DNA from 4 places in the Chryseobacterium sp. 22543 genome. Region 4 is predicted to be linked to each of the others. Evidence: riboswitches for the same ligand, from Rfam matches in the RefSeq annotation. Region 4 holds a riboswitch; each other region holds the start of a gene.
The links. Region 4 has a riboswitch for cobalamin ahead of ACTJIP_RS15140 (TonB-dependent receptor plug domain-containing protein). Riboswitches for the same ligand answer to the same signal wherever they lie in the genome.

Region 1 (2,205 bases), on a different contig from region 4:
TTCCTCCCGGCTCATAATAAATATCATTAAATGACGGATATCTGAAGTTTTTTGACACGTTAACGCTTACATCATACCATTTTGCGGCACTCCATTTTCCAGAGAATGAATACATAAACGGAGACTTCACATCTTCCACAAAATCTTTCTTAAATCCACCCTCAAAACGCAGGTCTTTAGTAGCAAAATACCTCAGCAACCCGGAAACAGAGCCAATATTTCTACTGACACTGGATATTCCGCTCTGATATCCTTCACCTTTATTGATCTGAAATTCTCCGATAAGATTAAAATTCCACTTAGAATTCAGAAAATAATTGAAATCATTTTTAAAGATATAGTTTTTCCCTGTTCCCCCACTTGATTTAGGCTGGTTTAACGAACCGAAATACTGAAAGTTTTCTTCTGTATAGGCCGCTTTAAAAGAGTTGCTGAACTTAGTTTTATTCCAGTCCCAGGAAAGAAGGCTTCTTATACTTTGAGTTTTATATTTTGTTTTTGTTCCCGTTTCTTCATACACAGGATAATGCTGTGAAGAATCGAAAAACTGGCTTTGCCACGAAATTTTATGATCGTTGGTTATTTTATAGGATGCACCTGCATTGAATGTGGTATTATAGTAATTTCCATTTCTGTTGATATACTTCAGATCGCTTACCTCATAATTGTTTTCACTTACAGAATAATTTCCGGAAGCTTTAAAACTGAACTTATCATTGCTGTAAGAACCTTTTACAAAATTATTATAGGTATTAAAGGAAGCCACCTCAGAAAATAAAGAACCATGGAAACCTTTATTAAAATCAAGGGTATTATTCAGGTGAATACTTCCCCCAATGGCACCACTTCCATAGACTACACTTCCACCGCCGGCTTTTATACCGATCTGATCATAGCCAAACAAAGCAATATTATTGATATCTCCCTGTCCTAAAAAACTGGAGTTGATATTAATCCCATTCCATACAAATGCAGTCTGCTGAGCGGTAGTACCCCGGAAAGATGGTGAAGAAACAGCCCCTCGGCCATTTTCTTTGATAAAAACCTGTGACTGAAATCTCAGGAGCTCTGAAAGATTACTGGAGTTTTTCTCGGCCTCTTCTGCCGAAATTATTTTTACGGGATGAAAAAGTTTCACCCTATTCATCTGGTTGTCGAAGACATAAATAGTGTCTATGGTTTTCTCTTGTCCAAAAAGAAAACAGCCATAAGATGAAAAAAGCAGTACTAAAGATCTTTTTATATCCATACTTTTTTACTTTTCCTCCGAAAGCAATATGTTTTTTGATTATAATGTTGGCAGGTCTCCTGACTTTCGCATTCTGCTCCTTCCCGTTTTAGACAGTGGTTGTTTGCAGAAACTTTTATTGCGATTTACAGTTGCGGGGACAGTATGGGAGTTACACCCAATTCCCTTTTCATTCCAAAATACTGGAAACCAAAATTTTTGCAAAGATAGTTTTTTATATGTATTTGCCAAAAAACCGGCTTTTACATCAAAAATTTCAGACTTTTACAAATAAAAAACAGCCGCTTTCAAAATTGAAAACGGCCATCATCCCACTACTTTACTATTTATATATGTTATTTTTTAATGAATTTATAAGCTTGTTTTTCTCCTTTCACAGAGTATTGCAGAATATAATCTCCTTTTGATAAAGATGAAACATCAATTTGTCCTTCCACAGTATTGAACGATTTCACCCTTTGCCCAACCATATTATAGATTTCTGCTTTTTCTATTTTTCCTGTTCCTTTAAAATAAAGCACATCAGTTACAGGATTAGGATAAATGCCAACACTGTTTTTCTCTTTCACGGTATCATTTACTGATAAGAATTCAGAAGTATCCAGATAAAAAGCAACTATTTGACCTGAAGCATTCGTCCCTGATCCGGCAATTTTCTTTCCGTCTTGTGAAATCGCCAGAGGAAGTCCCATCGTTACTCCATTCGTTGCAATTCCTAAGGATACTGCATAATCATTCAGATTAATTCTTCCGGCAGATGCAGTCCAGATAAAACCTTCTCCCGACATTGGAGGTGCTCCAAATGCTCTGTAAAAACCAATAACTCGTGTTCCATCAGCTGAAATTCCTGTAGCTCCTCCTTTGAAATTGAACGAAGCATTAGGATGTGTTATATAAGTCAGCCCGCTTGTAGCATTCCAAACATAAGGATTAGGATTTGCAGATCCTATAATGGT
Region 2 (2,205 bases), on a different contig from region 4:
TAATGGAGATCGTTTCCACTTTTTCCGACACTGCAAAGAGCCGTATTACCTGCTGCTACCCCTGAAAGCGCAACGCTTTTTTTAGGTTTAAATGTGGGTTCACTGTTAGTTGACATTATCAATTATTTTGTTTAAAAAGGTTGTCTAATTTTTGTTCGTAGTCATAGTATCCGATGCTTTGATAGAGTTCTTCCCTGGTTTGCATAGTATCCAATACATTGATCTGTGTTCCGTCTTTACGAAGGTGTTCATATACATTTTGAGCTGCTTTATTGGCAGCACGGAAAGCAGAAAGCGGATAAAGGATCAGTCCCACGCCTGCATTTTTTAATTCTTCCACCGTGTACATTCTGATCATCCCGAATTCGGTAATATTAGCCAGCACTGGAACTCCTGCAGCTTCAACAAACTTGTGATAAAAGCTTAAGTCAGGAACGGCTTCTGCAAAAATAAAATCTGCTCCAGCTTCTTTATAAGCTGCTGCTCTTTCCAATGTTTTTTCCAATCCTTCATTAGCAAATGCATCGGTACGGGCACCAATTACAAAATTTTCATCGGTACGGGCATCTACCGCTGCTTTCAGTCTGTCTACCATTTCTTCTTTGGTTACCACTTCTTTTCCCGGGCGGTGTCCACAGCGTTTTGCCCCTACCTGGTCTTCAATATGGAGGGCCGCAGCTCCAGCTTTAATCAGTGACTTTACAGTTCTTGCCACATTGAATGCTGAAGGTCCGAATCCGGTATCAACATCTACCATGAGCGGTACATCGCAAACATTCGTGATACGCTGAACATCAATCAATACATCTTCCAGCGTGGTAATTCCTAGATCCGGAATCCCCAGAGAACCCGCAGCAACACCGCCTCCTGAAAGATAAATTGCATTAAAACCTACCTGCTGTGCTAACAATGCATGATTGGCATTGATGGTGCCAACAATCTGAAGAGGACTTTCTTTTCGCATGGCCTCCCGAAATTTCATACCGGGAGACTTCAAACTTTCACTTGTAGTCATTATAATATTTATTGTTTAGTTGAAATTTGTTTTACAGAAAACCATGAACAGGCATCACAATAGCTACCGGCATTGCATGATATGTTAAAAAGGAAATCAAAAAGTAACTGATTTGTTTTAATCGATTTTTGTAATCCGGAATTCAGAGCCATTATCTCCGTGCCAATCTGTTTATTTCCAAGTCTGCTGCTGTATGAATAATCGAAATCGAATGGATACATTTTTTTAACTTTTTATATTGATTAAATCCTCATAAAAAGTTCCTGATAAACTTCACAATGCCTGTGAGAAAGAAAAATATGGAAAAGGAAAAATACGATGAATACACGATAATGAAAGAGCATACCGCTCCACTACTTATCTGCATCACAAAAATAACACGAGCTGACAAAATATATTGATCCCACTGTTATCCATATCGTATCATACCTGACTATAAGCTTCAGACCGCGAAAGCATCGTCAATTCGAAATAGGCAGGTCTCCTGACTTGTAACAGTTTTTATCGCCCTTCCCATATAACGAGGTATACAGTGGACCTTTTTTGATAAAAACCTTGATGTTACTTACAGTTGCGCGACAGTTCGTGATTTGCACACGATTCCCTTTTAAGACACAGCTAAGTGTAACCAGTTTCGGTTGATAAAGAAGATGTTAAGAACTCCTTGGTGGTAAATATAGGTATTTTATAAAAACATGAAAGATATTTTATGCAAACAATAATTATTTAATCATAATCCATTGATTATGTTATTATTAAAAATACATTCTTCACCCAACAGACATTATAATTTAGATTATCCTGCCCATTTTTTGTTACAAAATCCACAAGATATGTCGTGAAAAAATCAGACAAGTTCAAAGAAACTGTCTACTTGTTATTGTTTTTCATTCTGGAATTGAAGCGTTTTTTAAAACTTTTTTTTTAGCGATAATGGATGCTCATTTTCTGGCTTCAAATGATCTTTTTTATATCATTTTCAGTCAAAAATTTAATCTTTATTCTTCAATCCATTTTCTGAAAGCAGAGGTATTACTCTGGCTTGTGATAAGGTGGATTTTATGTCCTTTTATCTGGATAGACTGTGTATTTCTGTTGTAACGCTCTATCCTTTCAATATGTATTTTCTGAACGATTTCACTTCGGTTAATTCTGAAAAAATCCGAAGGACTAAGCTGATTTTCAATTTC
Region 3 (2,205 bases), on a different contig from region 4:
GTGTGGTTTCAAAATCCAGATCACAAGGTGAATGAAGTAATGAAGAGGAAGGAGCAATTAAAACCCTTTCAGATCCTAATTTCTCAACTGCTTTTTGAATGAAAGACAAAGACTTTTCATAATCATTTTTCCAGATATTTCTTCCGTCAACCACACCCAATGAAAGACTTAAGCTTTCCGGAATACCATTCAGAATATCATCTAACTGTTCAGGGTTTCTAACCAAATCAATGTGTAAAGTATTCACAGGAAGTGAGGTGGCAAGTGGCCAATTATCATTTAATCCTTCAAAATAAGTGGCAACAATAAATTTCAGTTTTGGGAAACGTTTTCTTATTTCAGCGTAAACAAAATGATAAGTTTCTTTCGCTTTCTCCGTTAAGTCCAACGCTAAAAACGGTTCATCAAACTGAATCCACTCTGCGCCCTGCTCCTGAAGTTTTGTTAAGATATCTGTATATACGGGAAGAAGATTTGCAGCCAGATCCAGTTTATCAAATCCTTCTTCTTTCTCTTTTCCTAACAACAGATAAGAAACCAGTCCGATAATGACCGGTTTTGCATTGATTCCTGCCTGCTTTGCTCCTGCAAATTCATTGAAAATTTTATCTGAACTCAGTTTAAACTGTTGATTTTTATAAAACTCGGGAACGATATAGTGATAATTGGTATCAAACCATTTTGTCATTTCCATCGCTGTGATATCCAGTCCTTCTTTCTGATATCCTCTTGCCATGGCAAAATAAAGATCCAGCTCAGAATTGTTTTTTTTAAGCACTACTTCATGATAACGTGTGGGAATTGCCCCTACCACAAGACTCATATCCAATACCTGATCATAATATGAAAAATCATTACAGGGAATAAGGTCTATACCGGCTTCTTTCTGAATGTTCCAGTTTTGGTTACAGATATTTCTGCCCGTATTCAGAAGTTCTTCCAAAAGGATTTTACCTGACCAATATTGCTCGCAGGCTTTTTTGAGTTCTCTTTTGCTACCAATACGCGGATAGCCCAGAATGTGAGTTTGCATTTTTTTTACTTTTTAATTAAACTTAATGGTAAAGTCTTTTAAAAATGCTTCGTAATGTTTTAACGGATAAAAATTTCAGGATCATGATATAACAAACAATACAATTCCCTTACAGAGAAAGTGTATAAATCCGATATATCATCTGTATGACCCAAAGCTTCAGACCGCGAAAGCATCGTCAATTCAGTAAAGGCAGGTCTCCTGACTTGTAACAGTTTCCATCATCCTTCCCGCTTTTGGCAGTGGATATATAAGGACAGAAACCTTTGGTATGTTACTTACAGTTGCGCGACAGCTCGTGATTCTCACACGATTCCCTATTAATCTACGTTACGTAAAACCTTTCCTGTTTGATGAAGTATCTCTAAAGAACTGTACTTTTACCTGTAATGATAGTCATCAGTAAAAGTTTTTAATCTTGTGTAAAATTAACAATACAGAATAAACATACAATAAAAGCTAATTAATTAAGCAAAATAAACTTTAAAAAACACAGTAAAAAGCATATAATTCTTTACATTTGACTGTTTTTATAATCTAAAAGAATAATATTCTGTGGAACAACTCGATGATAAGGATGTACAGCTGCTGAGGCTGCTCCAGAAAAATGCAAAACTGACCGTTAAAGAGCTTGCTAAAGAAGTGAACCTCTCCACGTCACCTGTTTTTGAAAGAGTAAAAAGATTGGAACAGGAAGGGTTTGTGAAAAGATATGCCGCTGTTCTTGATGCTGAAAAACTCAACCGTGGGTTTACGGTTTTCTGTCAGATTAAGCTGAAAATTCACGACCGATCTGTAGGTTATGATTTTGTGAAAGAAATTTTAGAAATTGAAGAAGTTGCAGAATGCTACAATATTTCCGGAGATTTTGATTTTCTTCTGAAAGTTCAGGTACGGGATATGAAACATTACCAGGATTTTGTGTTTAATAAACTGGGATCTGTAGATTCTATAGGGAGCACTCACAGTACGTTTGTCATGGCTGAGGTGAAAAACAATCATGGAATCACCATATAATAAAAATGAAAAATTGAGAATTGAAAATGGAAAATGATACTTAACTTAAACCATGCTATTTTCAATTCTCTATCTTCCAATGTATTAATTTCCTTTAAAGTCCGGGGTTCTTTTTTCTATAAATGCCCCGATACCTTCATGGTGGTCTTCTGTTG
Region 4 (2,205 bases):
CTGCACGAAATAATTTTCATCAGAAAGTCTTGCTCCTCTTCCTCCAAAACGGCCATTCACAATAGGAGCCGGCATTCCACGGTCTGAAATATAACCATAGCCTCTTACATTCCAGCTTCCGTTATTTAAAGTTCCGTTTAACGAAGTTTCAAAACGTTTCGCTTTGATATCTGAGTCCTGCCTCTTTGCAATCGTATCATAAGCCTGCTGTCCATCAGGATATTTCTTGGCATACCGAAATCTGTAAATCCCATCACTTTGCAGAAATTCTCCACTGAAGCTGGCAGAAGTTCTGTCTGAAATTTTCTGTTCCAATCGGAATGACGGATTAAAAAGGTCTATGGAGGCACTTTTTGCTCTTATCACAAGATTGGTTTTCTTTATTCCTTTAAATACAGGCGTTTTAGGCTGTAAATAGATAGATCCCGAAGAACCGAAATCTTTTGCCGGCTGAAAAATCTCGCTTTTCTGCCCGTTATACAATGATATTTCTTCCAGATCATCCAAAGAATATCTTCCCAGATCTACCAGTCCGTTCTGTGCATTTCCCAGTTGAATTCCATCATAGAAAACGCCTACATGCTGACTTCCGAGGCTTCGGACATTAATGGTTTTCAATCCGCCAATCCCTCCATAGTCTTTGATCTGAACACCGGAAAAATACCGAAGAGCATCTGCTACAGAATGACTGTTCAGTCTTTCCAGCTGCTCGCCCTGCAGGGTTTGTGCCGGAAGAATTTCTTTGAAGTTTTTCTTGTAAAGGTTGATCCCTTTGATTGATTCTTCCTGAACACTGTCTTTTTTGGTTTGAGAAGACAAAAGATGAAATGTTAACACCAGTATTGTGAAAACAGCTTTATGAATTGCAGATATAGTTAATTTTGCCGCCATTAGCTCATTTAGGATAATGAAGACGCTAATGGATATAAGAATACAACGACAAAGCACAGCTGTCACTGCACAGAATCATTGATGTCCTAAGCTTTATTCCACGAAAGCGTCAAACGATTATTTTCTGGCAGGTCTTCTGACTTACTCCATTTTTGAAATCCTTCCCATTAAAAAACAGTGGATATATTCTTCAAAAATCTTGGTGCGGAGCTTACAGCAGCGGGTCTGTTCCGGATTTTCACCGGATTCCCTTTTAAGAGCTTTTTAGGGCTCACCAAATTTCGGCAAAGATAAAAAATTATTCCTAACCCCCAATTAAAATCATGATTCATAAACAATTAAAGCTCCCGAAGGAGCTTTAACATGATTAAAAAGGGGTTTTATTTAAATTCCGATATTCAGGAAAATACTAAATCTGGATTTTGCTTCAATATCACCACCAGCCAAATGGGTATACATAGGAAGCATGAGTTCACTTCCCAGGCTCAGTTTTTTATAAGAGGCTTCAAACCCAATCTTCCCATACAATGCACTTCCGGCTGTATTGGGCAGGGCTTCATCAAACTGCTTGTTCTGAGCATACACTTCTCCCTGCACTCCGGTTTTTACAGAAAAGATAGATTTTTCATTTCCTGCAACCTGATAAAATCCTGTTGCAGCGTAGTTCCACTGGTTTCCGAAATGGTAATTCTTCTTATTTTCCGTTTTGATTGTATAGTCTGTATTGACCAATACAGCTACTTTATTCTTTTGAAATTTATAATTCAAAGCCGCCTGATAATCCCAGCTTCCTGTTCCCAACTGAAAACTCGGATTGACTCCGGATGCTCCTTTTTCATCAAACTTTCCCAAAGGAATTTTCACGCCCAAACCTCCGCTCACGTGATGGAAATTATCTTTAGAGCTCATTAGCTGATAGATTCCCATCAGGTTCAGATCTCCGATTCCGTTGATTTTGATATCTCCCTGCATAGTCCTTTTTTCATGAAAATGAAATGGCAGACTTGCATATACACTTAGTTTTTTAGTCAATGGAATTTTTCCCCAAAGCTGTAAGGTATTAAAATACTGATCCTGTGTAAGATCTTTTACAAATAAATTTTCTTTTGCTTTGTAATGCTGTGCAAAATATTTGATTCCGATAAACTGTGGATTCAGCAAAGATTCAAAACCGGATGATCCGTTACCGGCCGCACAACCGCATGCATCACAGTCATCATCAAAATCAATTCTGCTAAAGCCATTCTGAGCAATATACATACTGTCTCTAACCAGATTTGCCTGGCTCAGGCTAAATACCATTAAACATAGTAT

Region 1: it holds a riboswitch for cobalamin, as region 4 does, so the genes downstream of both, ACTJIP_RS03390 (TonB-dependent receptor plug domain-containing protein) here and ACTJIP_RS15140 (TonB-dependent receptor plug domain-containing protein) in region 4, are expected to answer to the same signal.
Region 2: it holds a riboswitch for cobalamin, as region 4 does, so the genes downstream of both, prpB (methylisocitrate lyase) here and ACTJIP_RS15140 (TonB-dependent receptor plug domain-containing protein) in region 4, are expected to answer to the same signal.
Region 3: it holds a riboswitch for cobalamin, as region 4 does, so the genes downstream of both, metE (5-methyltetrahydropteroyltriglutamate--homocysteine S-methyltransferase) here and ACTJIP_RS15140 (TonB-dependent receptor plug domain-containing protein) in region 4, are expected to answer to the same signal.

The regions. Positions count from the first base shown of each region.
Region 1 is NZ_JBQENH010000001.1:777,273-779,477, forward strand. It holds gene ACTJIP_RS03390 (TonB-dependent receptor plug domain-containing protein) at 1-1,249, opposite strand, end outside; cobalamin riboswitch at 1,282-1,458, opposite strand; gene ACTJIP_RS03395 (T9SS type A sorting domain-containing protein) at 1,585-2,205, opposite strand, start outside.
Region 2 is NZ_JBQENH010000002.1:872,716-874,920, reverse strand. It holds gene prpC (bifunctional 2-methylcitrate synthase/citrate synthase) at 1-116, opposite strand, end outside; gene prpB (methylisocitrate lyase) at 119-1,015, opposite strand; cobalamin riboswitch at 1,473-1,663, opposite strand; gene ACTJIP_RS09740 (LytR/AlgR family response regulator transcription factor) at 2,014-2,205, opposite strand, start outside.
Region 3 is NZ_JBQENH010000002.1:883,572-885,776, reverse strand. It holds gene metE (5-methyltetrahydropteroyltriglutamate--homocysteine S-methyltransferase) at 1-1,033, opposite strand, end outside; cobalamin riboswitch at 1,208-1,393, opposite strand; gene ACTJIP_RS09785 (Lrp/AsnC family transcriptional regulator) at 1,589-2,050, shown strand; gene ACTJIP_RS09780 (enoyl-CoA hydratase/isomerase family protein) at 2,135-2,205, opposite strand, start outside.
Region 4 is NZ_JBQENH010000004.1:143,760-145,964, forward strand. It holds gene ACTJIP_RS15140 (TonB-dependent receptor plug domain-containing protein) at 1-891, opposite strand, end outside; cobalamin riboswitch at 1,001-1,185, opposite strand; gene ACTJIP_RS15145 (transporter) at 1,276-2,205, opposite strand, start outside.